DNA from 4 places in the Pseudoalteromonas sp. CnMc7-15 genome. Region 4 is predicted to be linked to each of the others. Evidence: predicted binding sites of a transcription regulator. Region 4 holds the regulator's gene; each other region holds the start of a gene.
What was found. The regulator sigma-54, encoded in region 4, starts transcription at its own class of promoters, with help from an activator protein. The targets are predictions, from matches to a motif close to GTTGGCACGNNNNTNGNNT.

Region 1 (8,030 bases), on a different contig from region 4:
GCCAGTTCTCCAGCAGTTCATCTGCTGCCTCACTGGCGTCTAATCGTTGCCCACGACGTAATTTTGACTCACTCATGGCTTAGAGGAACTCCTCGCCACCACCACTACCAAGCATAATTTCACCGGAGTCGGATAAGCGTCGCGCCGTAGAGAGAATCTCTTTTTGCGCCGCTTCCACTTCGCTGATACGCACAGGACCCATGGCTTCAAGGTCATCACGCAGCATATCGGCTGCACGTTTGGACATATTGGTGAAGATTTTCTCTTTCAGTCCGTCATCGGCACCTTTGATTGCCTTCATCAGCACATCTTGCTGTACTTCGCGTAGGATGGCCTGAATGCCTCGGTCATCGACATCCATAAGGTTCTCGAAGACGAACATAAGATCTTGAATTTGCTGCGACATTTCTTCGTCGTGCTCGCGAATAGAGTCCATTAACTGGCCTTCGACATTGGTATCGAGGTAGTTCATGATATCGGCCGCCGCTTTCAGGCCGCCCATCTTCGCAGCTTGTGCCCCAGCTTGACCTGCAAATTGCTTCTCCATGATCTCGTTGAGCTCTTGCAACGCTGCCGGCTGCACTTCTTCGAGGTTGGCAATTCGCATGGTTAAATCCAAACGTACTTTCTCTGGGAACTGGGCCAGAATTTCTGCACTTTGCTCTGGCTCCAGATAAGATAAAACGATGGTTTGAATCTGCGGGTGCTCGTTGCGAATAATGTTCGCCACCTGTTTGGAGTCCATCCATTTCAACGAATCTAGACCTTTTGCACCTGAACCCATCACAATTTGGTCAATCAGGCTTGCCGCTTTATCTTCACCTAATGCGGCTGTCAGAGCTTTCTTAATAAAGTCTTCTGATTGGAAGCCAATGGTGCTGAACTGCTGAATTTGCTCAATAAACAGGTTGTGCACGGCGCTGATCTTATCCTGACTAAGGTCGTCAAGCGCGGCCATGGTCATCCCCACCTTTTGCACTTGTTTGGGCTCAAGGTGTTTAAGAATTTGCGCGGCATCCTCTTCAGACAAGCTCAGTAGCAGGATTGCTGCTTTCTCTACGCCTTCGAGTTTATCAACATCGAAGCCGCTAGTTAGTTGCTGTTGTTCTTCAGTCATCTTCACTCAACCATGCTTTAACTACTTGCGAGGATAGTTCAGGCTCATTGGCAACCAAGGCGCGAACCGCTTTTAGGAGATCTTCATCACCATGTAAGTCTGGCAACTGCAGTGTCCCGTCGGAGGAGAAGCCCACCGCTGCCGAGTCGAAATCTTTGTTTAGCATCTCTAATGTACTATCACCGATATCAACACCCGAACTCAACGCATCTTCATTGTATTCTTCCAGTGTATCATCTGGGTAGATAAGTCGTTTAAGCATGGGGCGAACCACGGCAATGATCAACACGATTATCACTAATGCGCCCAGTGCTAAACGCACTATCTTCATAAACCAATTTTGCTCCCACAGTGGCAGTTCAGCAACCGCGCCCAGGTCTTCACGTACAAAGGGGACACTCACAACTTCTAGGGCATCACCACGCTGCATGTCGAAACCCACGCCTCCTTGTAATAGGCGACGAATATTGTTGAGCTCCTCGGCACTGCGCGGTGCACTGGTGGTTTGCCCATCCGCACCAGCCGTTTGTGTGTAATCCACAGCCACGGAAACACTGATACGACGGATCACCCCAGTCTGCTTACGTTTGTGAGAAATAGTGGTATCAAGCTCATAATTACGGGTCGCTTCTTTGTGGCTGCGCGACGGTGAGCGAGTTTGCGCACTCTGCTCGTCCAACGCATTCTCTGGAATGTTAGAGTTCACTGGCGGTTGATTTGTTAAAGCACCAGGAATGCCGACCGCTAAACCACCAATGTTATTCTCTTCTAATGTGGTTTCACTGCGCACCGCTGGCAAATCTGGGTTGTAACGCTTTTGAGTCTCTTCTACTGCGCTGAAATCCATGACCAAGTCGACCTGCGCAGTATAGTTACCCAGTCCGACTACCGGGATCATGATGCTATCAATTTTTTCTATATATTCCTGCTCTCGTTGACGCTCAATCTCATACTCTTTGCGTGAGCGCGCCGATAACGAATTTTGTGAACCGGAGTTAAGCAGACGACCATTTTGATCGGTCACCGTGACCCGTTCAGGAGACAGTCCTTGCACGGCCGAGGCGACGATATCGACGATAGAGTCTATCTCTTCACTGTTGAGGTTACGGCCGCGTTTAACCGTCGCTACAACCGTTGCTGAAGGCTTCTTCTCAATACGAGCAAATACATTTTCTTTAGGAATGGCCAGTAATACTTTGGCGCGAGATACTTTATTAAGTTCTTCAATAGTACGCGCTAGCTGCTGCTCGCGAGAATGCTTGAGACGTTCACGTTCAAGACGCTGTGATACGCCAAATCCCATGTCTTGCATCAAGATATCGGTGCCAGATTGCGGGCCTTGCGTAAGCCCCTCTCGAGCCATATTCAGTTTTATATCTTGATAGGCATCTTCGGCAACCATGATCACGTTGCCATCGAGTTCATAATCGATTTTTTGCGCATCCAAGAAATCCAAGGTCTGAATCAATTCCTCGGTAGGCATTTTACCTAACGGGCGCATATCAGGCTGACGCGCCCAAATAATGATAAAAATAGCGATGGCCAAGCAAATAGCCAAAGCGATGATCAGCGTCACCTGTCGTAGCATATCCACGCCATTGAGGGCGCTTAAATAGCCAGACTTTTGTTCTTGCTGTTCACCCGAGGAGTCGGTGTTCATGTCAACACCGCCATCGGCAAGGGCTAAATCTGTTGATTGGTTTGCTTGTGCCACAACTGTTCTCCGCTATCCGTTATACAGGCATGTTCATGATGTCTTTGTAGGCTTCCACTAGCTTGTTACGAACCTGCACAGTGGCCTCAAATGCGACAGAGGATTTTTGCGATGCGATCATTGCTTCGGCAAGAGAAACGCGGCGATCACCCATCTCCACAGCAACCACTTTCGATTTAGCATCTTGCTGTAGGTTATGAACATTATCGATTGCGCTACTTAGTAGCTCACCAAATTGGCTGGTCGATGTTTGCGGCACTTGGTTTTGTGCCTCTTTCAATGGGTTACGAGCTTGCGCTTCTTGCGCGAGCGACTGCATTTCTTGAAATAATGAGTTGGCTTGGACTTTCATCTTGGGCATCACTCAGTTAATTAAACTTACCCTGAATAATGCACAAGTCGTGCCAATAAAATGTTGTTATTTAACAGTAGGTTATTGCTATTTTAATTTTGACACTGAGGAATTAGGCAAGCTATATTTTTGACGCCCACAAGAAAGCCCGAGCATATCCCGGGCTGAAATAGAACATTATGACGAGACTATGCAGGAAGATGGATCCCCTGCTCGCGCATTTGCGCTATTTTGTAGCGCAAGGTGCGCGGGCTGATCCCTAAGGCATCAGCAACATCCTTACGCTTACCGTTGAAGCGCGCTAAGGTATCGAGAATTATTTTGTGCTCTTTGTTTTTAAGCTCATCTTTAAAGTTATGGGCTTGGTCTACACCTTGGGGTGATGCCACTGGCAGCTCATCATAGTGTTGATTGAGCGCAGAGGGCATATCTTGGTGCGCATTGAGCTCAACTTCATCATCAGTGACGAACTCTTCGATATAAATGGCGCTGGCGTGCACCTCGTCACCGGATTTTAAGATCAGCGCACGCTGAATAACATTATCAAGCTCACGCACATTTCCCGGCCAAGTATGCGCCATTAAGCGCTCTTTGGCATCGGCACTGAGCGAGGCAGTCGCTTGTTTGCTAGCTTGGCAATGGCGCTCCAATAAATGTTCAGCCAGTGGAATAATATCCCCGGGACGCTGATTGAGCGGCAACCAGGTCAGCGGGAACACGTTTAGGCGATAATATAAATCTTCCCGGAATATACCGGCTCTGACCGCTTCTTTGAGATCACGGTTTGACGTGGCCAACACCCGTACGTTGAGCTCGATGGTTTTGCGACTCCCTAAGCGCTCAACCTCGCGCTCTTGCAATACACGTAGCAATTTCGCTTGTAGGCCTAAATCCATTTCAGTAATTTCATCAAGTAAAATGGTGCCATTTTGTGCTTGTTCAAATTTACCTGGACAGGCATTCACAGCGCCAGTGAACGCGCCTTTCTCGTAACCGAACAAAGTCGATTCAAGCATGTTTTCGGGAATGGCTGCACAATTGATAGCGATAAATGGCGCCTCTTTGCGCGGCGATTGGTCGTGAATATAGCGCGCCAATACCTCTTTACCACTCCCGCTTGGACCCATCACCATGACACTCGCGTCACTGTCAGCCACTTTATTGGCTAAATCGAGTAGCGCCAAACTTTTGGCATCGGCGACCACCGGGCCACTTTGGCTAGCCGTCTCATTGGGTAAATAACGACTCACTAAATTTAGTAAGACCTCGGGGGCAAATGGCTTTGCCATATAGTCGATGGCCCCCAGACGCATGGCTTCGACCGCATCATCAATAGTGGCGTAGGCCGTCATCATTAATACCGGCATGTCTGGATAGTTAAGCTTGATGCTTTTTAGTAATTCAATGCCATTAATACCGGGCATCTGCACATCACTGACCACTAAAGCAACACTGTGCTCTTTTAGCATCATGATTGCTTCTTCACCACTTTTTGCTGCAATGCAGCGAATATCTGACAGTGTTAATGTATCGATTAGGGCTTCGCGTAACCCCTTGTCATCCTCGACAACAAGTACATAGTTATTCATTGCTCTGCTCCTGGGTATTGCTGTGCAAAACAGGAAGCGTTAGCGTAAATTGCGCGCCACCGTTTTGAAGGTTCTCTACTTTTATTTGCCCCTTATGGGCATTCACCACTGAGGCAACCACAGCCAGACCTAAACCTGTGCCCTGACGCTTAGTGGTAAAAAAAGGCTCAAAAATTTTGTCAATAATCTCTTCTTTGATCCCTGGGCCATTATCGCTAATGATGATATCGACATAATCACTGTTCGTGCGTTGACGACGTGCCTGCATCTTAATGTGCGCACCACTGCCTATCACCTGTAAACTATTGTGCACTAGGTTATTGATGGCACTGGCCAAAGCAGTACGATTGCCCATGACTTCGATATCGGGCTCAGGAAGCTGTACTTGTAGGTGCGCTTCATGCTCGCTAAGCATGGCTTCACTGCCAGAATTTACATCATTAAGTAGCTGCCCTAATGACATCGGCTCAACGACTTGCTGCTCACCACTTTTGGCAAACAACAACATATCATTCACTTGGTTTTCCAAATCTTTCAAACGCGACATGAGCTTATCGTGACAGTGGGCACGCGATTGATTATTCAATCGCGACGAGCCCAAATTGGCCCCATATAACATGGCTGCCGAGAGCGGTGTACGCACTTGGTGGGCTAAAGTAGCCACCATTTTGCCAAGCGCGCTTAAACGTTGCATGTGCGCCACTCTTGATTGCAAACGACGCGTTTCCGTTAAATCGGTCATTAAAATAAGCTGCCCGGGCTCGGGCGTGAGCGCGCGGATTTCTAATTTTATACGCCGTCCATCGCGCAACGATACTTCATGGCCATCGTCCTGTTGCGGGCGGAATGAGCGCTGGATCACCGCAAACCATTTCTCACCTTCGAGCGGCTCGCCTAACATATCACTGGCAATTTGATTGGCTTTGGCTATCATTCCCTGTCCATCAAGCACCACCACACCCGCAGGCATGGTATCGACTAAATGACTCAGCCAGCTGGCTTGTAGCCGCAAGTCGCTCAGCTCTCCAACGTAAGCTTCTTGCGCTAATGCCGGGCTAAACTGGCCATGATGAAGGATTTGTGGGTTGATAACACTCGCTAATGCCATGATTTTCACTCTTAAACACAAGGTCTAATCCATAAAAGCACAAAGCGTACCAACTTTATTTTATTTAATATTCATGGATTTACATTATTATTATTGCTATCAAAAAAATGACACTGTATAAAAAAACAGTTACCTGATACATTAGTTGATAGCGCTTTCTACAAGGAGTTTTTATGTGTATTCGCTGCGCCTGGGTGGACTTAAGTAAGCCCGATTACGTTGCCTACCATGACGATGAATGGGGTGTGCCTGTTTATGATGATCAACGCTTATTCGAGTTTATTACTCTCGAATCGGCACAAGCTGGTTTGAGCTGGTATACCATTTTAAAAAAACGAGACAACTACCGCCGTGCTTTTGCTGACTTTGATATTCACACTGTCGCCGCTTTTGATGGCGAAGACATCACGCGCTTGCTCAATGATGCCGGTATTGTGCGCAATAAGTTAAAAATTAATGCCGCTATTAATAACGCTCAACGCTTTATTGAAATTCAACATCAGTTTGGTAGCTTTAGCGCGTATCAATGGCAATTTGTGAATGACAGACCGCGCGTCAACAGCATCGCGAGTCCTGAAGATTACGTAGCAACCAGTGAGCAATCCGATATTTTTGCTAAAGATTTGAAAAAGCGTGGCTTTAAATTTTTAGGGTCCACTACAGTGTACGCTCATATGCAGGCTTGTGGCATGGTTAACGACCACCACAACCAATGCTTTCGCAAAGAGCAGGTGATCGCTTTGTATTAGCTTTGAACCTGAGTTAACTACTTAAGGGGCGCTGGCACCGCTTGTGTTGCTGCGGCAAAGCTAATCGCGGTTAAGATTATATTTTTTCATTTTCTCAACTAAGGTGGTGCGACGCACGCCCAGCACCTCAGCAGCACGGGCAACAACATAGTCATAGCGCTCAAGCGCTTGCGTGATAAGACTCACTTCTAACTCTGCAAGGTATTCTTTGAGGTTGACTCCATCATCAGGCAGCACCCCAATATTGTCCGCTGCAGATTCATGCTCAGCAGGTAGTTGCTCATCGTCATCAACAAAGCCTTCACCGAAAATATCATTCAGGGCTTGGCGCTCTAATAGCTCTTCGGGGTACTCTGGAACAAATGCTTCAACATCAAGATGCTGATATTTCTTCGGTAAGTCTGGTACATCAACCACTTGATCCGGAAACATAATCACCATGCGTTCGACAAGATTACCGAGCTCACGAATATTTCCGGGCCACGTATGGCCTTTTAAACTTTCAATGGCGCGGTCGGTAAACTTAACGCTTTGACCGCTTTGCTGGGCTGTTCGCTTAGTCAGCTCTTTGAGCAATAAGCCAATATCATCGCCACGTTCACGCAACGCCGGATTCTCGATGGGGAAAACGTTCAAGCGGTAGTATAGATCTTCACGGAAATCCCCCGCTTCAATCATTTGCTCTAAGTTTCGGTGCGTCGCTGCGATCACTCGAACGTCGGCTTGAATGGCTTTGGTACCACCAACTCGCTCGTAAGTGCGCTCTTGCAATACACGCAGTAACTTAACCTGCATTTGCAATGGCATATCGCCGATTTCATCCAAGAACAAGGTACCACCTTGAGCCAACTCGAAGCGCCCCTTACGCGCTGATATGGCGCCAGTAAATGCGCCTTTTTCATGGCCAAACAATTCGCTTTCTAATAATTCGCCGGGGATAGCGCCACAGTTTACCGGCACAAATGGGCCTGAACTACGTCCCGAAAGAAGGTGTACGTTACGAGCCACCACTTCTTTACCCGTGCCCGACTCCCCAAGAATGAGTACATTTGCTTCCGTTTTCGCCACCTGAGAGATTAAAAAGCGAACATGATTGACGGCTTCAGTATCCCCCACTAAGCCATTGAAGGCTTTAGGATTGTGCGCACTTTGGGTGGGCTTCATGCGCGCATACTGCTGACAGTCATGGAGCAATTGGGTGGTTACATCATGGTGAAAAGGCTCGGTTATAAGGCCAATGACGTTAGCGATATCTAATAAGGGTTTTAACGTTTCACCAATTAACAAAAATGGTAACTCTGGATGCGCTTTAATTAATTGCTGGTGTTCGCCGTTATTGAGTGCCCCGAGCACAATAATGGGCTCGTGGTGCTTATCAATATTTGCACACAAATCACCTGA
Region 2 (8,030 bases), on a different contig from region 4:
AGCCTAAAAAGCGTCTCGGCGCAATTAAACCTCTTAGCTCAACGACAAGTTGATGGCATTGCCATCTTAGACTTTCACCTCAAGCAGGCTTTCGACAGCCATAGCAACCCCAGCTATCATCGCCAGCATCTTAATGATTACTACAGCTACCACTATGTGCATAAACGCCATGAGGCGTTGATCCCTGACTTACTCGCAGTGTTAAACACCCTTAAACAAAATGGCGTTGTTGACTACCTAAAACAAAAGCACGGCTTATAAATCAAGCTCTCCCTGCCCCGTATCAGGTGTGTTGATGTCACCCTGTTGTTGCTTGCGCTGCATTGCTCGCTTATAGCGCTGATGACAAAGTAGGTTAACGTGACGTTTTTGCTCATCACTGAGTTGGTTCCACATAAAACGCTCATCACGAGAACGAAAGCAGCCTAGGCAATAACCTCGGTTATTGACCTGACATACCCCTTTGCAGGGGCTATCAATAGAAAAGATTTCCAGCTGCTGCATGTACGCTCTACCCAGTGTGATTAGGCCAAGGTTCAATGCTACTTGCAGCGCATAACGCCGAGCGCATCGACTACCCTAGCCTTTGTTACCCTTGGTGTGTATTAAAAACCAACCCTAGGTATAACGTTAATGCCAAAGACTCTGAATTACCAGCCTAGGTATCCATTTCTTCCTTGCGCAGTACTGGGCGCGCATACAGGGCCGTAACGAGATCGCGTAGCTCTTCGGGAATCGCACGCATACGCTCATCAAACTCTTTCACATCGACGGACTCGGAATCAACAACCGCATCACCGTGCTTAGCGGCAATGTAATTGCCTGGGTGCAAATAAAAAGATTCAACAATCTGCTTATCGATGGTTTTTGCAAGATCCTCTGGGGTATCACAGCCACTTTGCACCGGTTGACCAAAAGCGAGGTGGACATGGCCTTTATTGGTCGTAAAGCCCTCCACTATACTACTGATATCCTCACCGGCAGATTTTATATACTCGCCGTGGTGCTTTTTATGATAGAGCTCCTTCGCTTTGGATATCGCACACGGTTCATATTGATAAGAAATGGACACCGGCACAATTTTTAGCTCGCGTACATACTCAGCAAACTCTTTCTTTTGCTTGCGCCCATTCAATTGCAACATTTTTAATAACGCCGGATCGGTTTGATCAAAACCGTCTTTGGTACGCCCTTCGCGCTGGGCTATCCAAATACTGTGGCCATCCTGCAACGAGTCATAAATATAGGCTGAGAGCTGTGATAACGCTTTAAGCATTTCTTTCGGTGCTTTTGCCGAGCGTTTTACAATAAAACTTTTGTTTAAGCGCATCAGCTCAGTGATGTATGGGATCTGTAGCAGATTATCACCAATGGCAATACGCACGGTATTCATATCATGTTGGTGCAAGCCAAAATTAACCAACGCGGGATCAAGCACGATATCACGGTGATTGGAGATAAACAGATATGCTTGGTTTTTATCGAGCTTGTCTAGCCCTGAATAGGTGACCTCTGAGGTGGTGTTGTGGATGATGCGCTCAAGATAATGCACAACTTCAAGCTGGACTTGGCGCACTGAGTTTACTTGGCCCCATTTACGTTTCAGGCTCGCACGCACCAGCGGGCGAGATAGAAAGCGCATACCGGCAAGCCAACCGGGCAAATTATGCTTCGCTATCAAATCAACAAAGTCATTATCTGCTACCAACCGGGCAACAGCATCTGCTACTTCGTCGTCATTATAGGGTCTTATGTCTGCATACTTATCCACGATTACACCTTATTACCACAGGCAAAAAAACGGCGCTTATTGTATCGCGCCATTTACGTATTCGCTAAGTTTATCAACTCTTACCAGTAAGGGATACAACCCTTTATGCATTATCATGGTGCTGCGCAGGTGCTTGCCATGCGCGCAACTTAAGCCATACCAAGCGTAATAACAACAGCAGTAAAATCACGGCTAAGCTTTGCGATAACCACGGTGCCATAAGCTCGTGCTGATGCCCAACTAAAGGGCTCACTGCAAAGTCGAACCGTACCACCAGCCAATCCGTTAAATACCCAAATGCTAAGGCTACACCAATGACAGCACTGAGGTAGGCAACAATCGCGCGCTTGCCTAACTCCTTACCAACAACACCGAGCGTGGCAATGTTAGTCGCAGGTCCTGCTAGCATAAATACCAATACCGCGCCTGGCGATACTCCAGCAATGAGCAGTCCAGCGGCAACTGGCGTAGATGCCGTGGCACAAATGTACATTGGAATACTGATAAGCACCATCACCGTCATCGCCAATAATCCGCTGCCCCACTGGCTCAAGTAAGAAGCGGGCACATAAGTTTGCACTAACGCCGCGAAAAACAGACCAATCATTAACCACATGGCGGTATCGTTTAACAGTTTCGTGGTACTAAAGTGCACCGTTTGCTTAAACTTAGCCATGAAACGGGGCTCTTTTGTAGCTTTAGGGCGGCTACTGCAGCATGAGGCCGGCGCTGTATTATCAGCCTGTTGTGCCTGCGTGGGAGCTTGGGATGCTGGCGCTTGTTGCTTATTGGTGCAACATGAAGTGCTCGGCTGTGGCGTTTTTTCGGCGCAGCAACTCGGCGACGATAGCTGTGTTGGGGTTGCCTCGGGCTTAGACTCTTTACCTACTAGCACACCCGCGGTAATGGCACTGGTAATTGCGGCAATAGGACGAATAATAGCCATAAAAGGGCCCAGTAAGACGTAGGATACAGACACTGAGTCGACACCAGTTTCAGGCGTGGAGACTAAAAAGGACGTAGTCGCACTTTTCGATGCCCCTGCCCGTCTGAGCCCAACGGCTGCAGGGATCACGCCACAAGAACATAATGGCATGGGAGCGCCAATAAAAGCCGCTTTCACAGTTGTCCAAAAGCCTTCTTTACCAAGGTGGCGTTGCAAAAAGTTAGCAGGAAGATATACATTGATGAGCCCAGCTAAAAACAGCCCCAGCATCAGCCAAGGTGCAGATAGCACAAACAGTTGCCAAAAATTAGTTAGTAAGTCCATCAACGTCCTCCAATGCGGTCAAAATTGAACAATGCTCTGCCGGTAATTCTGTGCCACAACACTGCTCGGCTAATTGTGAAAGAGAGGCATAAAAGCGTTGCAACTCAGCGATACGCTCTGCCACAAGTGCCTTTTTTCGCAGCGTGAGTTGCTTCACTTCATGACAGCTATGCTGCTGTTTCTCAAAGTTAATCTTCAATAACTCAGAGATTTCTTGCAAACTAAAGCCGACGTCTTTAGCACGACGAATAAAGTTTAATTGCGCTAAATGGGCGTGCGTATAATCCCGGTATCCTGCTGCAGTGCGATTAGGCGGCTGTAATAGCCCTTGCTGTTCGTAGTAACGAAGCGTATCGGGACTCATGTCCACCTTTTTTGCTAACTCTGAAATTCGCATTAGTTTTTCTCGCAGTTATTTAACTGTCACTGATTGTAGACCTTAGTGTTAACTCCAAGGTCAATATTTTTTTGCGTCCGCTAAGTCACCATGAAAGACTAGTGCTAAACCACCGTATTTTAACGCCTACTTTGTCTTACTGGCGAAACGAGAGAAGAGAGTTATGAACATAGTACTACTTGATGCAAAAACTTTAGGTGACAATAGCTTAGCCCCACTGGAGCAACTCGGAGACTTTCATTCTTACGAGCTAACTGAGCCGCAGTCCGTTGTTACTCGTTGCCAAGATGCCGAGGTTATTATTAGCAACAAAGTAGTGATAAATGCTGAGCACATGCAATCGCTACCCAAGCTTAAATTGATTTGCGTTGCTGCCACCGGCACCAACAATATCGACTTACAAGCCGCTGCCAAGCAAGGCATCACAGTATGTAATGTTGCTGGCTACTCTACCGCCTCGGTGGTGCAGCACACCTTCGCCCTACTCAACGCCTTATTAGGTAACATTCATCGCTACATTAATGACTGCCATCACGGTGCGTGGCAACAAAGTGATATGTTTTGTCGCTTGGATTATGCCATTGAGGAGCTTGCCGATAAAACCCTTGCTATCATCGGCTATGGCGAGTTAGGTCAGGCGGTGGCGCGCGTTGCAGAAGCCTTCGCTATGAAGGTCATTGTTGCGGAGCGTAAAGGACAGCCAGTACGAGAAGGACGGGTTAGCTTTGAACAAGCACTGCAAAACGCTGATGTGGTCTCTATTCATAGCCCTTTAACGCCACAGACTCAGCAACTATTTAACGCCGACGCATTCGCTTTAATGAAACCAAGTGCAGTGCTCATCAATACAGCTCGTGGCCCTATTATTGATGAACAAGCGCTCGTTGCGGCCCTAGAGCAAGGTGATATAGCCGGTGCGGCGTTAGATGTGCTTACACGTGAGCCTGCCACCGCAGATAATCCATTAATTGCATATCAAGGCCATAACTTATTGTTAACGCCACACATTGCTTGGGCCTCTCGTCAAGCCCGCGACCGCCTCATTGAACAATTGGCGAAAAATATTATTGGGTTTGCCAATGGTGAAATCCGCAATCAGGTTAGTTAGATTCACTAAACTATGGGTTTCTAGGCCTAAGAGACACCTTGATAATTTAATAACCTAATGATAATAAAGACAAATAAATATTGGCATTAAATTTGTTATCTTACCTAGGTGTTAACAATACTTAATAACGGATATAACAATGAAAAAAACACTTATTGCCGCTTTAGTCGCCCTTCCTTTACTGGGAGGCTGTGTTGTTTCAGTGAATGATGGCGATGCTGATGCTCGTTGGGCTGGCAGTGATTGGCAGCAGCAACAAAAAGACAACCGCACATACATTGCTGACTTGCAGCTAGGTACCGGGTTTGCGCAGGTGAAAAATTCTTTGGGAACGCCAGATTTCAGTGAATCGTTCCGTCATCAACAAGACAACTACCAAGTGTTATTTTACGCCACGCAAAGTAAAAAGTCTGATGGCAAAATCTCAAAGGACGAATGCACTCCTTTGGTTTTTGCTGACGGCGCCTTAGTCAGTGTAGGTGACAGCGCCTACCAAGCGCTTATCAATAAGCTATAAACGTTCAGCCACCCACAGGGTGGCTTTTTTTATGCGAAAAATACAATGGTGTTACGCCCTTGTTGCTTCGCTTTATAAAGACCCTTGTCAGCGCGCTCAATAAGCTGTGATTCCGATTGCGCATCACCAAAGCCAGGATAGGTAGATACCCCCATACTGATAGTGACATGGTCAGCAACAGGCGAGTCTATATGCGCCACGTTAAGCTCTTCTATAACGCGTTTTAGCTTTTGTGCCAACGCCATGGCTGTCCCCTCTTCACTCCCTGGCAGCACAGCAGCAAATTCTTCACCGCCATAGCGAGCGACGAAGTCACTACCACGTTGACAATTGGCCACCAAGGTTGAAGCCACTTTCTTCAAACACTCATCACCGCGTTGGTGGCCATAGTGATCGTTGTAGCGTTTAAAAAAGTCAATATCAATGAGCACCACAGACAACGGCAGCCCAGCGCGGACACTACGCCGCCACTCCCGCGAGAGCTGTTCATCAAAATAACGGCGATTGGGGATTTCGGTTAAGCCATCGATACTGGCCAGCATCTCTAACAGGTCGTTCTTTTGCTTGATAGTCAGCTGGTTTTTAACGCGCGCTCGCACTATGGCACTACCAAAGGGTTTGGTTATGTAGTCCATGGCTCCGAGCTCAAGGCCTTTAGCTTCATCAACGAGAGAATCATTGGCGGAAATGATAATGACAGGAATAGGCTGTGTGCGCTCATCATGCTTAAGCTTACGCAGCGCTTCGTAACCATCCATACCGGGCATGACGATGTCCAGCAAGATCAGATCAACACTGTTAGTCGCTAACCACTCAAACATGGCCTCAGCACTTTCGACACCAAACACTTTGTGCTTGGGGCTCAGCGTTTTCTCCAAAACCACCCGATTTAACTCGTCATCATCGACAACAAGAATACGTGCTGACCTCATTTATTTGCCCTAGTTTGTCTTAACTGCTTGCAGAACCAATACAAAAGAATGAATTTGGCTGCAATTTACCCGCTATTTAACGTATTTACCCAGTTTAGACATAAATACCTAACAATTCACTGAATATATGGCAGAAATTAGCCACATACACAGTGAATTAGCTTGTATGCTTAGAGGTTTTCTTCAGCAAATGAAGCAAGGCGACTGCGCACCACACCGTTTAGATTTACGGTGGCACTGCCCTCAAAATGCTTAAAGCGCTCAACGATATAGGTCAAACCCGATGTCACTGGGGTCAGATAGTTACTGTCTATTTGCGCCAGATTCCCCGAACAAATCAATTTAGTGCCCGCCCCGCAGCGCGTGATAATCGTTTTCAACTGTGAGGCTGTTAAATTCTGGCTCTCATCAAGCAATACCACGGCATTTTGGATACTACGCCCACGCATGAAGTTCACCGATTTAAACTGAATATTGGCTTTTTCCATAATATAGTTGCGACTGGAAATCGGGTTCTCATCGCCTTTGTGCAACACCTCCAAAGAATCAGTGATCGCTGCCAGCCAAGGCGCCATTTTTTCTTCCTCTGTGCCTGGCAAAAAACCTATAGACTCCGCTATTTCAGGGGTGTTGCGGGTCACAATTAGTTTGTCGTATATACCTTTTTCGATGATCATTTCAAGGGCGGCCGCTAAGGCTAAAATCGTTTTGCCGCACCCTGCCGGGCCTGTGAGTAACACCAGTTCGATATCTGGGTCGAGCAAGGCATCCATGGCCATGCCTTGGTAAATATTTTTTGGTTTAATGCCCCAGGCGCTGCGCGCTAAAAGCCGTTCGACTCCTAGGTCTTTTAGGGTTATATGTGCTTCATCATAGCCAACTACACGAGCCGCGAAATGGCCACTGTCATCAAGCAAATATTCATTGGCAAAGACATCAGGTACCAACTCTCTGGCAACGTGATGAAGCGCATCGCGCCCTTGCTGCTCGGTTTCACACTCCCCAACATGCTGCCAGAAATCACCCTCTATTTTTTTATACCCTGAGGTCAGTAGTGTAATGTCATCAATCAGTTGGTCTGTACGGTAATCTTCAACATAATGCAGACCCGCACCTTTGGCTTTAAGACGCATGTTGATATCTTTGGTCACTAGCACCACTTTGGCGTCGCTGTACTGCTTTTGCAGATACACCGCGCAGTTAATGATGCGGTGATCGTTTTCATCCCCGGGCAGCCCAGAGATGCTATCTGCAAATAAGTGATCATTAACAATAATGAGCTTACCCCGAGGCGCTTCTGGTGCACGTTTATTACTGGGCAATAGCACCCCCTGCAACATTTGCTCTGGGGTGGCATCGCGCAATACTTCATCGAGTGCACGAATAGCTACTCGTGCATCGCGACTCACATCACGTTTGCGGTCTTTTATGTGGTCGAGCTCTTCGAGGACAGTCATTGGAACAATTACATCGTGTTCTTGGAAAGAGAGGAAAGCAAGGGGGTCGTGGAGTAATACGTTGGTGTCGAGCACATACATTTTACTACTGGTAGCGTGGCGGTCTTGGTCCATAGCGCGTTCCTATTTGTCTTTTATTGTATGTATGCCGCCGCAGCTCAATAAACAGCCTGAATCAGTAACGGCATACTTCAAGTTTAGTCTATGAATTACAAAAGACGCTTTTATGACAGTAAAAAAGACGATGAAAATCACACTTTTTTGTTTGCAAAAATGCCCTTCTTTTGCTGCTGTATATAAAACACACAAGCGTAGAAACTTTTCTGCGTTTTGTGGTGATAATCAATCAAGAGCACGCTAATATAGCCGCCTTTTTTTGCTTGGGCCAACGCGCTCAAGCCTAGGTAAATCAAAGTCGAGTCGAGCAAGTAATGAATTTTTCCTTAGGTCAACGTTGGATCAGTGATACCGAGTCCGATTTAGGATTAGGTACCGTAGTTGCATTGGAAGGACGCCAAGTAAGCATTCTTTTTCCTGCAAGCGGGGAAAACCGGGTCTATGCACAAAGTGAAGCCCCC
Region 3 (8,030 bases), on a different contig from region 4:
GGTGGTGCGCGCAACGCAGAACAAAAAAGGCCGATTAGCCCGTTGGCGATATAGCTGGGAGGGGCTTAGGCACTTGTATACCTACTCTAACCCACAGGTCAGGGTAGAAATTGATGGCAAGGTGACTAACCAACGCCAGCTGATGTGCTGCTTTGCCAATGGTCAGTTTTTTGGTGGTGGCATGAAGGTCGCGCCGGATGCTAATGTGACAAGCGGCGCTCTAAATTACCTCAGCGTTGCTCAAGGCGCGCCACTGCGCCAAGCTGTGGCGCTATTATTTAGTTACTTTGGCGCGCATACCCGACTTGCACAGATCACCACAGCGGTTATAAAGCGCTGTGAGGTGACAACTGTAGGGTTGGGTATTGAAGCCGATGGCGAATACCTTGGCACCACGCCCGCTGTGATTAGCTGCCAAGCGGACGCACTGCTTTTTGTGGTACCTCGGTAACACGGGGCTTACGAAAGCGAGCCGTTATTTTGTGCACTGGCGTGAGCACAATGGCATTGCCAAGCAGTACACAGGCAAAGCCATATACGGTGTTCGCTTGCCATACAAAGCCTTCAAATAGAGTGCTCAGTACCACCGCTACGAGCGGGAATAAGACGATCACATAGCTGGCTTTCTCAGGGCCAATATTTTTTAATAGCACGAAGTAGCAGGCAAAGGCGATGACCGTACCAAAGGTACTTAAGTAAAGCAGCGATAGCCAGTAACTCATTGTGGTTGCTGCGAAATCGACACTGGCGCCAGTGAGTATCACATACAAGCTTAAACCTAGGGTGGCATACAACATGCCCCAGGCATTGCCTTGTAAAATTCCGACCTCGGCTTGTGAGTTACGAACACTGACCATATTCCCTAACGATGCCACTAAGGTGCCCGATAACGCCAGCAGCAGACCAATTAATACGCCATTGTTTAAATCCAACGACGAAATTGCCGGCCAAAACAGTACGGCAATCCCTACCACGCCCAGTAGGGCGCCAAAATAAATGCGTTTGGCGATGGGGCGAGAGAAAAACAGCTTGGTATTAATGATATTCATCAACAACAGCATACTGAACGCAATCGAGGCTAGTGCCGAGGTTAGGTAGGCTTGTGCCCAGTAGAGAATAAGATAATTCGCGCCAAAATTGCACAATGCCAATAAGGCAAAAAAGACATGATCGCGGCGATTAAAACGCATAGGGAGGCGCTTGATGAGCACATACCCCCACATCAATAGCGCTGCTATGGCAAAGCGCAGCAACAGTGATACCTCCACGGGGACGCTACCTAGTTGAAACTCAATCGCCAGCCAAGTTGAGCCCCAAATGAGCACAGTGACCACATAAAGCAGGATGTTGTTCATGATGAATTCTCGTGATCGTAAAAAGTGGTATTTTAAAGTGATTCTGTATACTGTACATACACAGAAAAGTGATTTTGATACCTATACAGATTATGTCGCGGACGATTAATAAGCAGCGCGCTGTTTATCTTTATCAGCAAGTTGTCGACCTGATTAAAGATATGCAGCAACACGGCACCTTAAATGCAGGGGAAAAACTTCCCTCGCTGCGGGCCATGGCGCAGAAGCTCTCGGTTAGCATTCCTACGGTACAGCAAGCGTATCAGGAGTTAGAACGTCAAGGGGTGGTTAGCGCCCGCGAAAAGTCTGGGTTTTACTTAAATGCGGCGGTGCTCCCGTGCAGCCAGCCAAAGCGCTCGCGATTGGCGCGCTCGCCCGTGGCAGTTAACAAGCAGGCATTAATTGAACAGGTTTTCGATGGTTTACATCAGCCCGGTGTGATCCCGCTGGGGATCGCCAACCCGGTGGCGGTGAGTGCCACCGATAAAGTACTGAGCCGAACTATGCGCAAGGTCATGAACGCAGCCGGCGACCAAGCGATTAACTATGGCCCACTGGATGGCTTTGCACCGCTAAAAAAAGAAATCATTGGTCGATATTTAGATTTTGCCATCGGTGTGAATAGTGACGAGCTCGTTATTACCAATGGCGCGCAAGAAGCATTAAACATTGCGCTGCAATGCGTTACGCAAATGGGTGATATTGTCGCTATCGAATCGCCCTGTTACTTCGGCATCATTGAGATGATTGAAAGTTTGGGACTGAAAGCCATAGAGATCCCAATGTGCCCGGAAGAAGGTGTCTGTGCAGATGATTTGGCGCGTGCCTTCGCAGAGCACGATATCAAAGCCTGTATTTTCTCTACCACAATTAGCAACCCCTTGGGCTCGCAAATGTCCGATGAGCGCCGTCAGCAACTGGTGCGCATGATTGAGGAGCGAGGGGCGGTGCTTATTGAGGATGATGTGTATGGTGAATTGGCGTATGAACATAGTCATGCTAAACCGGCGCAATACTTTTCTCGCAAAGGGCAAGTGATCACCTGCTCATCGCTTTCCAAAACAGCGGCGCCGAGTTATCGCGTCGGGTGGATGATTGCCGGTAAGTATGCAGCGCAAGCGCGGCGCTTAAAGCGGGCGATTAGCTGTTCATCATCATTGATGAATCAGTGGACCCTGTACGAGTTTATGAGTAGTGGCGATTACGACAAAAACTTACGTACACTACGCCAGCGCCTAGCTTTGAACAAGGAGCGCATGCGGGCGCTGGTGTTACAGCATTTTCCGGAAAAAACGCGGATGACTAATCCCAAGGGCGGCTGTGTATTGTGGCTGCAGTTACCTAGCCAATACGATGTGATTGAACTTTTTCATTTGGCGTTGGACGCGGGGATCAGCATTACACCGGGCTCAATATTTAGCGCTACCGATAAATACCGTCAATGTGTGCGCCTGAGTTATGGTATTCCTTGGAGCGATAAAGTGGAAGTGGCAGTAGCGCGGTTGGGAGCGCTCTGCCAGCAAGTGCGAAAGGGGTGATTATTCCGACTATTTAGTAATTAAAAGCTGGAAGTCACTTAGTTCTGGGACCATGCTCACCAGTTGGGCCTCTTGCTCGGCCAGCTCTGAGAATGAATGGCACAGGGCATCTGCGCGCTGCTCGATATTGGCAGCTTGAAGCTCAACACGCTGTTCAATTTGCTCACCCATTCTTTCCATGCGCTGCTCGAACTCGTCCATGTCGCCACCTGAGCTGACCATTTGTGAGCCCAAGGCCATCAGCACGCTGCCTATTGATTGCACCATTGCCTGTTCAACGGCTTGTTCAAAGTTTTCATCGAATTGTTGCTCAATATCTTCACCTAGCTCATCAAAGCTTTGTTTGCCCATCACAAACTCGCCATTTTGATAAAAGCTATGCTCGATATTATTGCCAATATTATCCACGACCTGCTGCAATGCGTCATTATGCTCAATGCCAAACGCTGCACTCACTTCTTCAATGGCCACACCGGCTATTTTCACGCCATCAAGGGCAATCTGAGCAACTTCAGGGACGTAACTACGTAGTTGCTGAGAGTAATTATCCAGTGCTTGCTGCTGAGCTGCAGTCAGAGGCATAACTTCACCATCAACGAGCAGCTGCTGACCATCGTATACCATGTGTTGATTATCGACATTGGTGATTTGTATGCGTTCAGGGTTGATACGAATATCACTTTTAAACTCAATATCGCACTGTTGTGAACCAAATGAGAGGTTATCTGGCTTTTGCTCGTGTGCCAGTGCGCTTGTGGTTACCGTCATGGATGCAAAAAGAAGGGCTGCTGTCGTTTTCATTGTCTTTATTCCCGTTGATTGTTGTTACGAGAGATACATTACAAATTCGGTGCCAAAATTATTACTCTATAATAAACAATAGGTTATGCATTAATAACGAGCAGATTTTTGCTAGAGGTTTAAAAAAAGCTAACTTTTAGTCGTTTTTAACAAGATGTTGGTGAAAGTCGCACATTGATGATCATCGTCAATAAAAGATATTTGTTGAAACGATAAAAAAATCTCACTTTCCAGTTTTGCCATTTGCAGCTATTTATTCATTTTAAGGGCGTAGGCTCTTGGTCGTGGTGGAGCTAAGCTTGAGCCGCGCACAATGATTGTAATTAACTGGAGTGTATTGTGGGTAAAACATATTCCTATGATGCGTTAGATGACGAATTTGTTGAAGATGAATACGAAGCGATGGGGCGTAACCAACATGACCGTCGTAAGCGCAAGGTCAAAAAGAAGCTCGATGATTATCTAGAGCAGCGTAAGCTGCGGAAAAATCTCGGCTACGATGATTTTGACGATTACCTCAACGAGTAAAGTTAGGAAGGGGCGAAAGCCCCTTTTTTGTTTTTCAGCGCAGCAGAAAATAAGCAGCCATCCCTACTAAGGTAGTGAGATAGATACTTTTACTGCGATAAGCAACAATAATGGCCAGTACGGCGGCCAGTAAATAAGGATTGCGATAACTAATATGCCACTGCCCCTCAGGAAGGAGGACAATGGGCACCCAAATAGCGGTCAGTACCGCCGGCGCACTGAAGCTTAAAAAGCGCTGCAATTTGGGCCCGACCCGAAAGGGTAAGGCGCGATGTAAAAACAGGTAACGGCTGGCAAAGGTGATACATGCCATAAGCACTATGGTCGTCAGTATCATTAGCTATCCTTACTGACCATGTAGCCCACCGTCATACCACTTAGGGCGCTAAGTACCAACCAGAGTTCCAGCCCCCAAGCTTTGAAAGTGGCGGCGCAAATCCCGGTGATCACCACGCAGGCTAAGGTTGCTTTGTTTTTTATGGTGGGCACAACCAAGGCAATAAAAGTAGTGGCGATGGCAAAGTCTAAGCCTAAATTGGTTAAATCGGGTAATAGTTGGCCTGCCAAGATGCCCAATAGAGTCCATATATTCCAGGCCACATAAAAGCTAAAGCCAGCGCTGAGCGCATAAATAAGGCGTGTTTTCGTTTGATATGCCTTGCGGTGGTGGGAAAAGGCGAATAACTCGTCGGTTAACACGAAGCTGACGGGCAAGCGCCAGCGCAGCGGTTGGCTAATCACCTTTTGGCGTACTGCCAGACCATAGAGAAAGTGGCGAGAGCTAATAATGAAGGTCGTAAACAGCAGTGTCAGCAGTGGCGTATGATCAGCGATAAGCTCGATGGCCACCAGTTGCGCCGAGCCGGCAAAGACCAACAACGACATCAATTGTGTTTCCCAGGCGCTGAAGCCGTTTTGCATCGCTAACGAGCCACACAATAGCCCCCAAGGTAAAACCGCTAAGTTTAACGGTAACATATCGAGCTGACCTTTGATAAAGGCCAGTCGATGTAAGCGGGTTCGGTTTTTAGCGTTTGTAACAGCAGACATAAGCAAAGTTTTTTACGATCAAGCACGCAGCATGACACAGAGTTTGGCATAATCGCAATATTGCCAAGTTAAGGAGTCAAAAATGAAAGTTTGGGATGGGTTTATACGCTTTTTTCATTGGAGTTTAGTGCTGTGTATTGCTGGCCTCTATTTCTCTGCGGAGGAGGGCGCGATGGAGTTACACTTTGTGCTCGCCTACATTACCTTAGCATTGCTTGCGACTCGTTTATTGTGGGGGCTTTTTGGTAGCGAAAGTGCCCGTTTGCACAAGTTATTACACTCACCCAAAGCCGTGTTTAGGGCGCTAAGACAAAGCGAACAAGTGGCCGGGCATAATGCGGCGGGCAGCTATATGGTGTTGCTATTTTTTGCACTGTTATTGGTGCAACTGCTCAGCGGATTGATGACCACAGACGACATTCTTACCGATGGTCCTTTAGTCCAATATGTATCTTACGATTGGGTTGAGTGGGCCTCGTCCGTGCACCATCAAAACTTTGACTTTATCCTAGCCGCCATTGCTTTGCATATTGCTGCTATTGTGATTTATGCATTGAAAGGTAAAAGACTGGTACCAGCGATGATCACCGGTCGCAATAATGCATTGCAAGAAACAGCGGTAGTCAAGCCTGCTTGGCCTGCGTTCGTGGTTTTTGCAGCTATACTGGCTGCGCTGTTATGTACTTGGGGTTACGAGCCGCTCGTAAGTCTTATTTAAAACATACTTTGTTACATATTCATGAGGTCCATTGAGCGGGCATAGCCCGCTTTCCAACTTACTTATAATAATTTTACATTAATTTAATCTTGCCCCTCTTTTTGTTTTCATTATAGTTGCAATTGAACAACAACAATAATGATGTCTTTCAGAGGAAAATTATGGCTTCAAATAAACTCAAATTGAGTGCATTAGCACTGGGCGTGTCGTCTGCCCTGCTTAGCACTCAAGTCGCAGCTTCAGAGCTAGAACCACAGAATAAAATTTTTACACCGCAGCATCAAAGCAAAATTGAGCGCCAACTTGGCGACATTAAAAAACAGAACAAACGTGCTGTATCTTGGCTTATTGAGCTTAACAGTGAGCCGATGTTTTCAGTAAGCAAAGATCAGCAAGCCACGCAAAGTGCGCATATCTCGCAAGCGCAAGAGCGCGTATTAAGTAATATTCAAAGCGCCGATTTAAACCTCAATGTGATCACACGCACCACTAAGCTGGTTAATGCGCTTGTTGTTAACGGCGATGAGTCTGAAGTGAGAAAAGTGCTGGCGCACGAGGATGTGAAAGAAATCTACCCGGTTTACGACTATGAGCTTAATGTTGCTGATAGTGCTGATTACATCAAAGCAACGCCCTTAGTTGAGAGCCAAATCGCGACTGGTGAAGGAGTTCGAGTGGCAGTGCTTGATACCGGCATTGATTATACCCACGCAGTATTTGGTGGTGAGGGTACGCAAGCGGCTTATGACGCAGCCACTGCTGATCCCACGACGGTAACTTGGCCGCAAGGTATTGTTAAAGGCGGTTATGACTACTTTAATGATGATGCCGATCCGATTGACTTCGGCACAAGTCACGGTACACATGTTTCACACTCGGTAACGGGGATTGCACCTAATGTAGAATTGTTTGTGTATTCGGTGTGTGGCGGTGGCTGTCCAGGGCTTGCACAATTACTGGCGCTAGAATCAGCGATGGACCCCAATGGCGACATGGATATTGAAGACCGTGTTGATGTAGTTAACATGTCTTTAGGTGGCGACTACGGTGACCTTGCGGAAGACGCGGTAGGCTTATTTATTAATCGCGCCGCCAAGTTAGGTACAAGTGTGGTTATCTCTGCCGGCAACGATGGCGCATATCCATTTATCGTTGGTGGCCCAAGCACTACTGAAAATGCACTTTCCGTGGGAGCCATGACTCACCCAACGGATGAGACTCGTGTGGCTGAAGGCACAGTGGCAGGCGAAGAAGCTGTTATTCAGGGCGCCAATTTTGGCCCAGGTGCGTTCAGCTTTAGCAGCGATGACATTGAGCTGGTTTATCCAGATGCCAACCAAACCGCTTGTGAGCCTTTTGCTGAAGGTGTTGATTTTACAGGCAAGGCTGTAGTGGTGGACCGTGGTGGCTGTAACTTCACTGATAAAGTACTGGCTGCCCAAACTAAGGGTGCTGCTTTTGTTATTATCGCCAATAACGTTGATGATGGCACGCCTGCGCCTATGGGCGGATTTGACGAAGCAGTGAGTATTCCATCAGTCGGGGTTACTTTTGCCACTGGGGCGCAATTGAAAGGCGGCGCTAGCTTCAATATTTCCTCTGAGTTAGTGGCAACACCTGGTGCAATGGCCGATTTCACCTCTCGTGGACCTTCGGTCAGCGGCCTATTAAAACCTGAGATCACTGCCCCCGGTGTTAATATCATGACCGCCGAGCCTGGCACAGGCACAGGGCTTTCAGGAGCAACAGGCACGTCATTCTCAGGCCCAATTACTGCTGGTGCTATCAGTATGCTTAAAGAGGCTTTACCAGAGCGCAACGCGATGGAACTTAAAGCAACCCTGATGAACGCAGCAAACCTTGATGTTACCGTCACCCCACGTGCGCTTGATGAAAACGCAGCAATGGCACCGATTAGCGCCATTGGCTCTGGTTTGGTTGACGTAGAAAAGGCTGCGAACCTACCGGTAGCGGCGTGGGCAAAAGACACGCACCAAGCTGCGCTGTCATTCGGACTGCAAAGCTTAAGTGAAACAACCA
Region 4 (8,030 bases):
GTCACCGGCGATTACTCGCGCGGGGCGGCCGGATTTTGGGTTGAAAATGGTGAGATCCAATACCCAGTCAGTGAGATTACCATTGCTGGCAACCTTAGCTCGATGTTTAAAGGCGTTGCTGGCATTGGCGGTGATGTCGACCCTCGCGGCGGGGTGTTAACCGGTTCGGTGTTAATTGAACAAATGCAAGTTGCGGGGCAGTAGCTCAAGTAACACGATAAAGCCTAGAGCCCCTCTCTAGGCTTTTTTAAATAAATTCTAAAAAGTGCTTTACCTCAACTTAAGTTGAGGAAATACCTTAGTCCCTGAAATAATAAATCATCTTCGGGAGAACGTTATGTATTTAGAGCATGTAAACCTAGTCGTGAATGACATCAACCAAGCCCTCAACTTTTATCGTGCCGCTTTTCCACATTGGCGGGTGCGCAGTCAAGGCGAGGGGTTATGGTCGGGGAAGCCGCGTACTTGGGTGCATTTTGGCGATGATTACCACTACCTTGCTTTTAGTGACAATGGCATTGGTGACAACCGTGATCTCAGCGGCCATCAAGTTGGTTTAGCACACTTTGCTTATGTCACAGAAGATCTTGATGGCGTCATTCAACGACTCCAAGACGCGGGCTTCGAAGTTGATAAAGTGGGCCCTGAAAATCCTTATCGTCGCAACGTGTACTTTAAAGACCCAGCTGGTTTTGAAGTGGAGTTTGTTGAATACGGATCTGATATTCCAGCACAGAGAAATAACGATCTATAGACTTAAATGCTGCTAAAAGTTGCAAAATAAACACTAAATGAACGTAAATCTCTTGATTGTTCGCTTTTCGGAAATTTTTTCACTGAGGTGTGTAACTTAGGTAAGGTTGTACCTAAATGCTTGCTGAACACGTTATTTATACTCTTGATTTTATTGATAAAATAAAGTTGGCAAGGGATTCGCAACACTTAAAGCGTCACAAGCAATAGTAAGGAGACGACATTATGAAAACGTTCACTAAGACAATCGTAGCTGCAGCTGTACTTGGTTCTACTGCCTTCACTGCCCAAGCAAATGATTGGCAGAACGAGAGTAAAGATGCATGGATTGATGGTAAAGCTGAAACTGTGCTGCTACTGAATGGCAACCTGAACAACTTTGACATCAACACTGATGTGAAAAATGGCAAGGTTATGCTCACAGGTAAAGTAGACAGCGAGGTCGATAAAGAGTTGGCCGAAGAGCTGGTAGTTAGCCTAGATGGTGTAAACGATGTAGAAAACCAGCTAACGGTTATGAACAACGAAGAAGGTATGAGCCACAATGATGATGCAGGAGATACTGGCAGCGATTTAACCGACGCTAAGATCTCGACGGTAATCACTACCCGTCTACTGTTTGATTCAGAAGTTGCTGGCACTGACATTGATGTTGATACCGACCAAGGTGTCGTTACGCTTAAAGGCAACGTAGATAGCGAAGCCGAGCGTGACCTTGCGATTAAAATCGCTGAAAACACAGAAGATGTTCGTGAAGTAAACGATGAACTGCGAGTAATGGCTGAATAATTAGTTGTAAGTTCTCGGTAGAAGGCCCAGCGTTGCTGGGCTTTCCTTTATCTACAAGCAGGCTTAATTAGCGGAGCAATCATGGACATTATTAGAATCATTTTCTCAATTCTTATTCCCCCACTAGGTGTATTTTTGCAGGTGGGTTTAGGGATGCACTTTTGGCTTAATATTTTACTAACCCTACTAGGCTACTTCCCTGGCCTTATTCACGCTATCTACATTATTGGACGGCGTTAAATAAGGAACCAAGTCGCGGTTCCAAGGAATGCGAAGATACCTACGATGTCGGTAACTGTGGTCAGCACTACATTACCGGCGAGCGCCGGATCGATATTCATTCTCTTCAGAATTAGGGGAATAACCGCACCAGCAATACCCGCAGCGAGGAGATTCATAAACATCGCAAAGGCGATCACTAAACCGATTGTTAAATCCCATTTCCAAAGCGCGATGGCGCTACCGATAAGCAAAGCCCACAGTACCCCATTCAAGGCACCGATGGCGAGCTCTTTGGTCAGTATAAATTTCTGGTTGGTGGCGTTAATATGGCCAAGTGCGAGGCCTCGAATAACCAAGGTCAGCGTTTGTGATCCGGCCACGCCCCCCATTGACGGCACAATACCATTGAGCACGGCTAAAAATGGCAAGATACCTAAGGTGGTTTCGAAAAAGCTCGCCACAAATGCGGCCAGCATCGCGGTCAATAAATTTACTCCAAGCCAAACGGAGCGCCGCTGAGTACTTTTAAATACCGGTGCAAAGGTATCTTCTTCATCATCTAGACCGGCTAAGCTCAGTAAACTGTGTTCAGCGTCTTCACGGATAACATCGACGATATCATCAATGGTAATACGCCCAAGTAAGTGCGCCTGATCGTCGACCACAGGGGCCGAAATCCAGTTGTGACGCTCGAACAGCTGCGCCACTTCAGACTCATCCATGGTGATTGGAATAGATTCACACTCTTCATCCATGATGTCGCGCACGATGGCATCTGGCATGGTGGTTAGCAAAGAGCTCAATGGCATTGAGCCTAAAAAGCAGTTATTTTTATCGACTACGTAGAGCTCATCGGTGCCTTCAGGTAACTCGCCTTTGAGGCGTAAGTAGCGCAGCACCACATCAACAGAGACATCGGGACGGATAGTCACTGTATCGGTATTCATCAGCGCCCCAGCTGAGCGCTCCTGGTAAGACAGAGCCGTAGTTGCACGGTCTCTATCTTGGATATCCATCGCCTCAATAACGTCTTTATAAACGGGCTCTGGTAAGCTTCGTAATACTTCCCCTAAGTCATCATCGTCCATGTCCTCTGTCGCTGCGGCGATATGCTCAGGCTCCATGCGTGAGATAATGCTCAGGCGTACATCTTCAGAGAGCTCTTCAAGTACATCACCTTGGACATCAGGGTCGACGAGCGCCCATAGTTTAGAACGTGTCTTATGGGGCGATGATTCTAATAATAATGCGGTATCACAGGGCGCAGTTTTGGCGAGAAGCCTGCGTACATGAACAAACTGGCCGCTATTAAGAGCTTCGGTGACTTCTTGAAGTTGTTGCAGCGGGTAATCTTGTTCATAGGCTTCTGGCATAGGCATCCCTTAAATACAAAAAATGGGGTGGGAAATAGCGTGCAAGCAAGCGCTTACAAGCCGTTGATTAGTTTAACCTAACTAAATCAATGATAGCAAAAGTAAATGCCTAAGGGTTATTCTTGTTCGTGGAACTTTTCTGCAATGAGCGCCCCGATAGCTGCCAACGCGGCGTCGGCATCAGGGCCTTCACACTGCACGCGCACTTCCTTACCTTTGCCGCTCTCAAGGAGCAGTAAAGCCAAGACACTGTCGGCCTGTGCGCTCTTATCGCCTTGATATAGCATTATTTCGGCATCAAAATTCATCGCCAGTTGCGCCAATTGTGAGGCTGCACGAGCATGTAGGCCTAACTTGTTTTGAATAATAAAAGTACCTTCAACCATCACTATTTTTCCTGCTCTCGATGGCGAATTTTCACGTTCGGATAAGTATCTAAAAAGCGCTCTCCCAAAGTTTGGGCAAGGTACACTGAGCGGTGTTGACCCCCTGTACAGCCAATAGCAATGGTTAAATAACTACGGTTATTACGCTCTAGGTGGGGTAACCAAGTTTGAACAAAAGTTTGGATCTGCCAAGTGAACTTTTGCACGATTGAGTGACTGGCTAGATAATCTTGAACGGGTTGGTCTAACCCTGTGAGCGCCTTTAGTTCAGGTTCCCAATGGGGATTGGGGAGAAACCGCACATCAAACACATAATCAGCATTTTTTGGAATGCCATGTTTAAACCCAAAAGACTCAAAAGTGATCAGTAATTGCTTGTCTTTTTTACCCAGCACTTTTTCACGGATCATCTCCGCCAGCTGGTGAACACTGAGCTCAGTTGTATCAATAATAAAGTCGGCGTGGGAGATGAGTACATCAAGAAGCTGCTTCTCTTCACGAATAGCGACATCCAACGTCATATTTTGCATGGATAAGGGGTGTAGTCGACGAGTTTCAGAGAAACGCTTAATCAACGTTTGTTCGTCACTATCAAGGTAAAACAGCGAAGGCTTAGCAAACTCAGGCAGGTAAGCGAGAATGTCGTTAAATTCATGCTGTTCTTTGGGCAAATTGCGCACGTCGATACTGACGGCAATTTTGTCATAATTTGCCGAAACACTGCGCACCAAAGAGGGGAGTAAAATAACCGGGATGTTATCTACGCAGTAGTACCCAAGGTCTTCGAGCACCCGTAACGCGACTGATTTTCCAGAACCCGAGCGACCACTGACAATGATAAGTTCCATCCGACAACTCCTTGTTTTACCCCAAGACGCACATTTAAACCACACCATGAACTAATACGGCGCGCATTAGTCGGCGATCAATTGATAAAGCTCTTGATCGCTGCTGGCTGAGCGCAGTTGTTTACACAGTTGTTTGTCTTTTAGTTTATCAGCAATTGTCGCTAAGGTCTTCAGGTGTTGTTCAGTCTCATTAGCCGGCACTAAAAGTGCGACAAAGATATCCACTGGACGGTTATCAATGGCATCAAAGTTAATGGCTTCGCGATTGGTTACAACAATGGCAATCGTACTGTCGATACCATCGAGACGGCCATGTGGAATAGCAACGCCTTTGCCGATGCCAGTACTGCCCAGCTTTTCGCGGGTTAGCAAAGCATCAAGTACCGATTGCTCGCTGAGGTGAGGACTGTGCTGATGAGCCACCTGAGAGAGGTACTCCAGCATTCTTTTTTTGCTATTAAAAAGGACCGCAGCTTTGCTGCAGTCCTTGGTAAAGAGTGAATCTAGGTTCATGTTAGTGACGAGATAATTTCTCTTTATGTTTAATCACTTGACGGTCGAGCTTATCAATTAAGCCGTCGATCGCCGCATACATATCCTGGTGCTCTGCGGTTGCGAACAGTTCACCACCGTTAACGTGAAGAGTAGCTTCTGCTTTTTGTGTTAGTTTTTCAATATCAAGAATGACATGCACATTATTTATATGGTCAAAGTGACGCTCTAATTTTGCAAATTTGCTATTCACATAGTTGCGAAGAGAATCAGTGATTTCTACGTGACGACCGGTAAGATTTAATTGCATAAGCATTTTCCTTCTTGTCTAACGTCTATATCAAACTTTTACGCTGATTTGACGGTGGAATGGCTAGCGATTCACGATATTTAGCAATCGTGCGCCGAGCCACTTTAATTCCTTGCTCGGCTAGTACGTCGGCAATCTTGCTATCACTCAACGGTTTAGCAGGATTCTCCGCAGCTACTAGCTTTTTGATCAATGCTCGAATCGCTGTGGACGAGCATTCACCTCCGTTTTCGGTTGTAACATGGCTGGAGAAAAAGTACTTCAGCTCAAAAATACCCCGTGGTGTATGCATATACTTTTGGGTGGTCACACGGGAAATCGTTGACTCATGCATTTCCACCATTTCGGCAACGTCATTAAGCACCATTGGCTTCATTGCCTCTTCACCATGTTCAAAGAATGCCTGTTGTTGTTGAACAATGCAATTAGTTACTTTAAGTAGCGTATCATTGCGTTGTTCCAAGCTCTTTATAAACCATTTCGCTTCTTGTAAATGCGAGCGAATAAATTGACTATCACTTTGCGACTTACAGCTTCGCGACATTGATGCATAGTGATCGTTAACGCGGATCTTAGGCATACTATCTGGGTTTAATTCAACCACCCAGCGGCCTTTAACTTTCTTCACTGATACATCTGGAATCACATACTCTGACTGCTCTCGCACAATCGTGGCTGCAGGAGTCGGATTTAAACTGTGTATCAGTGTCATCACCTCTTTTAACTGCGCTTCTTTAAGCTTAGTCTTTTTCATCAAGGTGCGATAGTCACGACTACCAAGCAAATCAATATAGTTACAAACTACCTCTTTGGTCTCTTCAAGCCAAGGGGTTTGTGGGTCAAATTGCTTGAGCTGGATCAACAAGCACTCTTGTAAAGAACGCGCACCAATTCCTACTGGATCAAAGAGTTGGATACGCTTAAGAACGGCTTCAATTTCATCGAGCTCGATACCATCGTCTTGTTCATCATGATTCAAGCTTTCCAGCAGATCTTCACAACTGACTGTTAAAATGCCGTTGTCATTGATGGCTTCAATGATGGCTGTGGCGATGGCCTCGTCGGTGGCACTAAAAGGTGTTAATTGCAGCTGCCACATTAAATAATCGTGTAACGACTCGGTGGTTTCGCCTTGGTAGATAGACTCATCTTCTGGCATAGGCCCAGAGGAGGCAACGGGAGCCGCACTAATATACTCATCCCAAGACACATCCATGGGCAAGTCTTCACTGATGGACTCGTTGTTCATGGCATCAGCACTTTCAACTTCATCCTTACTGGCGCTGGCCGTCTCGGCGGTATCGTTATTTTGGTTGTCGGACGTCGACTCTTTTTGCTCTTGGTTGTCGTTATTGTCGGCGTAATTGTCTTCTTCAACTTCAAGTAATGGGTTGGCGTCCAACGCCTCTTGAATTTCTTGTTGGAGATCCAAAGTACTGAGCTGCAACAGGCGAATCGCTTGCTGCAATTGTGGGGTCATTGTTAATTGCTGGCCTAGGCGCAGCTGTAATGATTGCCTCATGTATCTCTAACAATCCTTTAATCGTTATAATCTAAACTGCTCACCCAAATAGACGTCGCGAACCGTTTGATCGGCAAGAACTTGCTCTGGAGTGCCAGAAGCAATGAGCTCGCCATGGGAAACAATGTATGCGGTTTCACATACGTCTAGGGTCTCTCGCACATTGTGGTCGGTGATTAATACACCAATGCCACGATTGCGCAGATGCTCTATGATTTTCTTTATATCTAACACTGAAATAGGGTCGACACCAGCAAAAGGTTCATCCAACAAGATAAACTTGGGGTTTGCCGCCAATGCTCGCGCTATTTCTACCCGGCGACGTTCGCCACCAGATAACGCCATTCCTTGTGAGTCTCGAATGTGCTGTATATTAAACTCATCAAGTAGGCCCTCAAGCTCGCTTTCACGCTCTGCTTTGCTTAAGCCCTTGCGGGTTTCTAGGATGGCCATCAAATTTTGAAAAACTGTCAGCTTTCGAAAAATAGATGATTCCTGCGGTAAATAACCAATACCTAAGCGCGCACGAGAGTGCATCGGCATCAAGGTGATATCCTCATCATCAATACTGATGGTGCCTTTATCACTGGGTACTAAGCCAACTATCATGTAAAAAGTAGTTGTCTTACCGGCTCCATTAGGGCCGAGCAAGCCGACGATACTACCTGCTTGTACTTCTAAGCCCACACTTTTGACGACCTCCCGGCCTTTATAGCTTTTCGCTAATTTTTGTGCTTTAAGAGTCGCCATTATTGCTCTTTCTCCGGCGTATCGTCACTTTGTGGTGTTAATGTTGTGCGCACTCGTGTGCTGGAGTTTTCATCTTTTTCGGCGGTGATCAGCTGTTTGGCAATATCATAGCTTATGGTTTCGGCAACGATATGCTGGTCGGCCATGGCAATCTTAGCATCACCTTGAATTTTAAGGGTCTCAGAGGCGACGTCATAACGAATTTCCAGCGCCTGTGCAGAAATCTCGGTGCCATCTTCCATCACTTCGGTGTACACAGCTGGTGAGCCGGTGGCTACGAGCAATTGCTTGTTATCACCCAATTCTGGACGACGGTGAGCCTCAAGGCGGTCAGCTTTTATTTCCCGTTTGCCGTGAACAATATGCACGTTCTTATCAAAAATAGTGATATTTTCTTTGATCAGTGCTTGTTGTTTGTCGGCATCAATTAACACTTCCTTGGCGGTGATTTGCTCAGCAGTAGCGCTGGCAGAGCACAAGCCAATTGCGATGGATGTAATTAATGCACTGATTTTATTGGTCATAATATATTGTTCGCGTATGTTCTGTTAATTCAACTATCTCTGTATTGAGGTCTGCTTTCAA

Region 1: fliE (flagellar hook-basal body complex protein FliE) is a predicted target of sigma-54. The motif match lies at 3,222-3,240, and genes of this name have one in related genera.
Region 2: MHM95_RS08285 (DUF3192 domain-containing protein) is a predicted target of sigma-54. The motif match lies at 4,626-4,644, and genes of this name have one in related genera.
Region 3: MHM95_RS16700 (YggN family protein) is a predicted target of sigma-54. The motif match lies at 3,733-3,751, and genes of this name have one in related genera.

The regions. Positions count from the first base shown of each region.
Region 1 covers NZ_JAKRFT010000006.1:120,517-128,546, forward strand. The annotation lists gene fliH (flagellar assembly protein FliH) at 1-76, opposite strand, end outside; gene fliG (flagellar motor switch protein FliG) at 80-1,117, opposite strand; gene fliF (flagellar basal-body MS-ring/collar protein FliF) at 1,110-2,831, opposite strand; gene fliE (flagellar hook-basal body complex protein FliE) at 2,851-3,183, opposite strand; gene MHM95_RS15310 (sigma-54 dependent transcriptional regulator) at 3,372-4,772, opposite strand; gene MHM95_RS15315 (ATP-binding protein) at 4,765-5,880, opposite strand; gene MHM95_RS15320 (DNA-3-methyladenine glycosylase I) at 6,054-6,629, shown strand; gene MHM95_RS15325 (sigma-54 dependent transcriptional regulator) at 6,690-8,030, opposite strand, start outside.
Region 2 covers NZ_JAKRFT010000003.1:205,389-213,418, forward strand. The annotation lists gene MHM95_RS08255 (transporter substrate-binding domain-containing protein) at 1-261, shown strand, start outside; gene MHM95_RS08260 (DUF1289 domain-containing protein) at 256-504, opposite strand; gene MHM95_RS08265 (1-acyl-sn-glycerol-3-phosphate acyltransferase) at 659-1,771, opposite strand; gene MHM95_RS08270 (SO_0444 family Cu/Zn efflux transporter) at 1,875-3,041, opposite strand; gene zntR (Zn(2+)-responsive transcriptional regulator) at 3,025-3,438, opposite strand; gene MHM95_RS08280 (D-2-hydroxyacid dehydrogenase) at 3,602-4,546, shown strand; gene MHM95_RS08285 (DUF3192 domain-containing protein) at 4,686-5,063, shown strand; gene MHM95_RS08290 (diguanylate cyclase) at 5,093-5,995, opposite strand; gene MHM95_RS08295 (PhoH family protein) at 6,166-7,566, opposite strand; gene rapA (RNA polymerase-associated protein RapA) at 7,884-8,030, shown strand, end outside.
Region 3 covers NZ_JAKRFT010000007.1:67,780-75,809, reverse strand. The annotation lists gene MHM95_RS16715 (diacylglycerol kinase family protein) at 1-451, shown strand, start outside; gene MHM95_RS16710 (DMT family transporter) at 408-1,355, opposite strand; gene MHM95_RS16705 (PLP-dependent aminotransferase family protein) at 1,448-2,893, shown strand; gene MHM95_RS16700 (YggN family protein) at 2,903-3,694, opposite strand; gene MHM95_RS16695 (hypothetical protein) at 4,034-4,222, shown strand; gene MHM95_RS16690 (AzlD domain-containing protein) at 4,257-4,556, opposite strand; gene MHM95_RS16685 (AzlC family ABC transporter permease) at 4,559-5,272, opposite strand; gene MHM95_RS16680 (cytochrome b/b6 domain-containing protein) at 5,355-5,990, shown strand; gene MHM95_RS16675 (S8 family serine peptidase) at 6,152-8,030, shown strand, end outside.
Region 4 covers NZ_JAKRFT010000005.1:306,218-314,247, reverse strand. The annotation lists gene pmbA (metalloprotease PmbA) at 1-204, shown strand, start outside; gene MHM95_RS14110 (VOC family protein) at 338-754, shown strand; gene MHM95_RS14105 (BON domain-containing protein) at 979-1,542, shown strand; gene MHM95_RS14100 (YqaE/Pmp3 family membrane protein) at 1,624-1,782, shown strand; gene mgtE (magnesium transporter) at 1,779-3,137, opposite strand; gene MHM95_RS14090 (HPr family phosphocarrier protein) at 3,254-3,526, opposite strand; gene rapZ (RNase adapter RapZ) at 3,526-4,371, opposite strand; gene ptsN (PTS IIA-like nitrogen regulatory protein PtsN) at 4,438-4,884, opposite strand; gene hpf (ribosome hibernation promoting factor) at 4,886-5,173, opposite strand; gene MHM95_RS14070 (RNA polymerase factor sigma-54) at 5,199-6,695, opposite strand; gene lptB (LPS export ABC transporter ATP-binding protein) at 6,720-7,445, opposite strand; gene lptA (lipopolysaccharide transport periplasmic protein LptA) at 7,445-7,969, opposite strand; gene lptC (LPS export ABC transporter periplasmic protein LptC) at 7,959-8,030, opposite strand, start outside.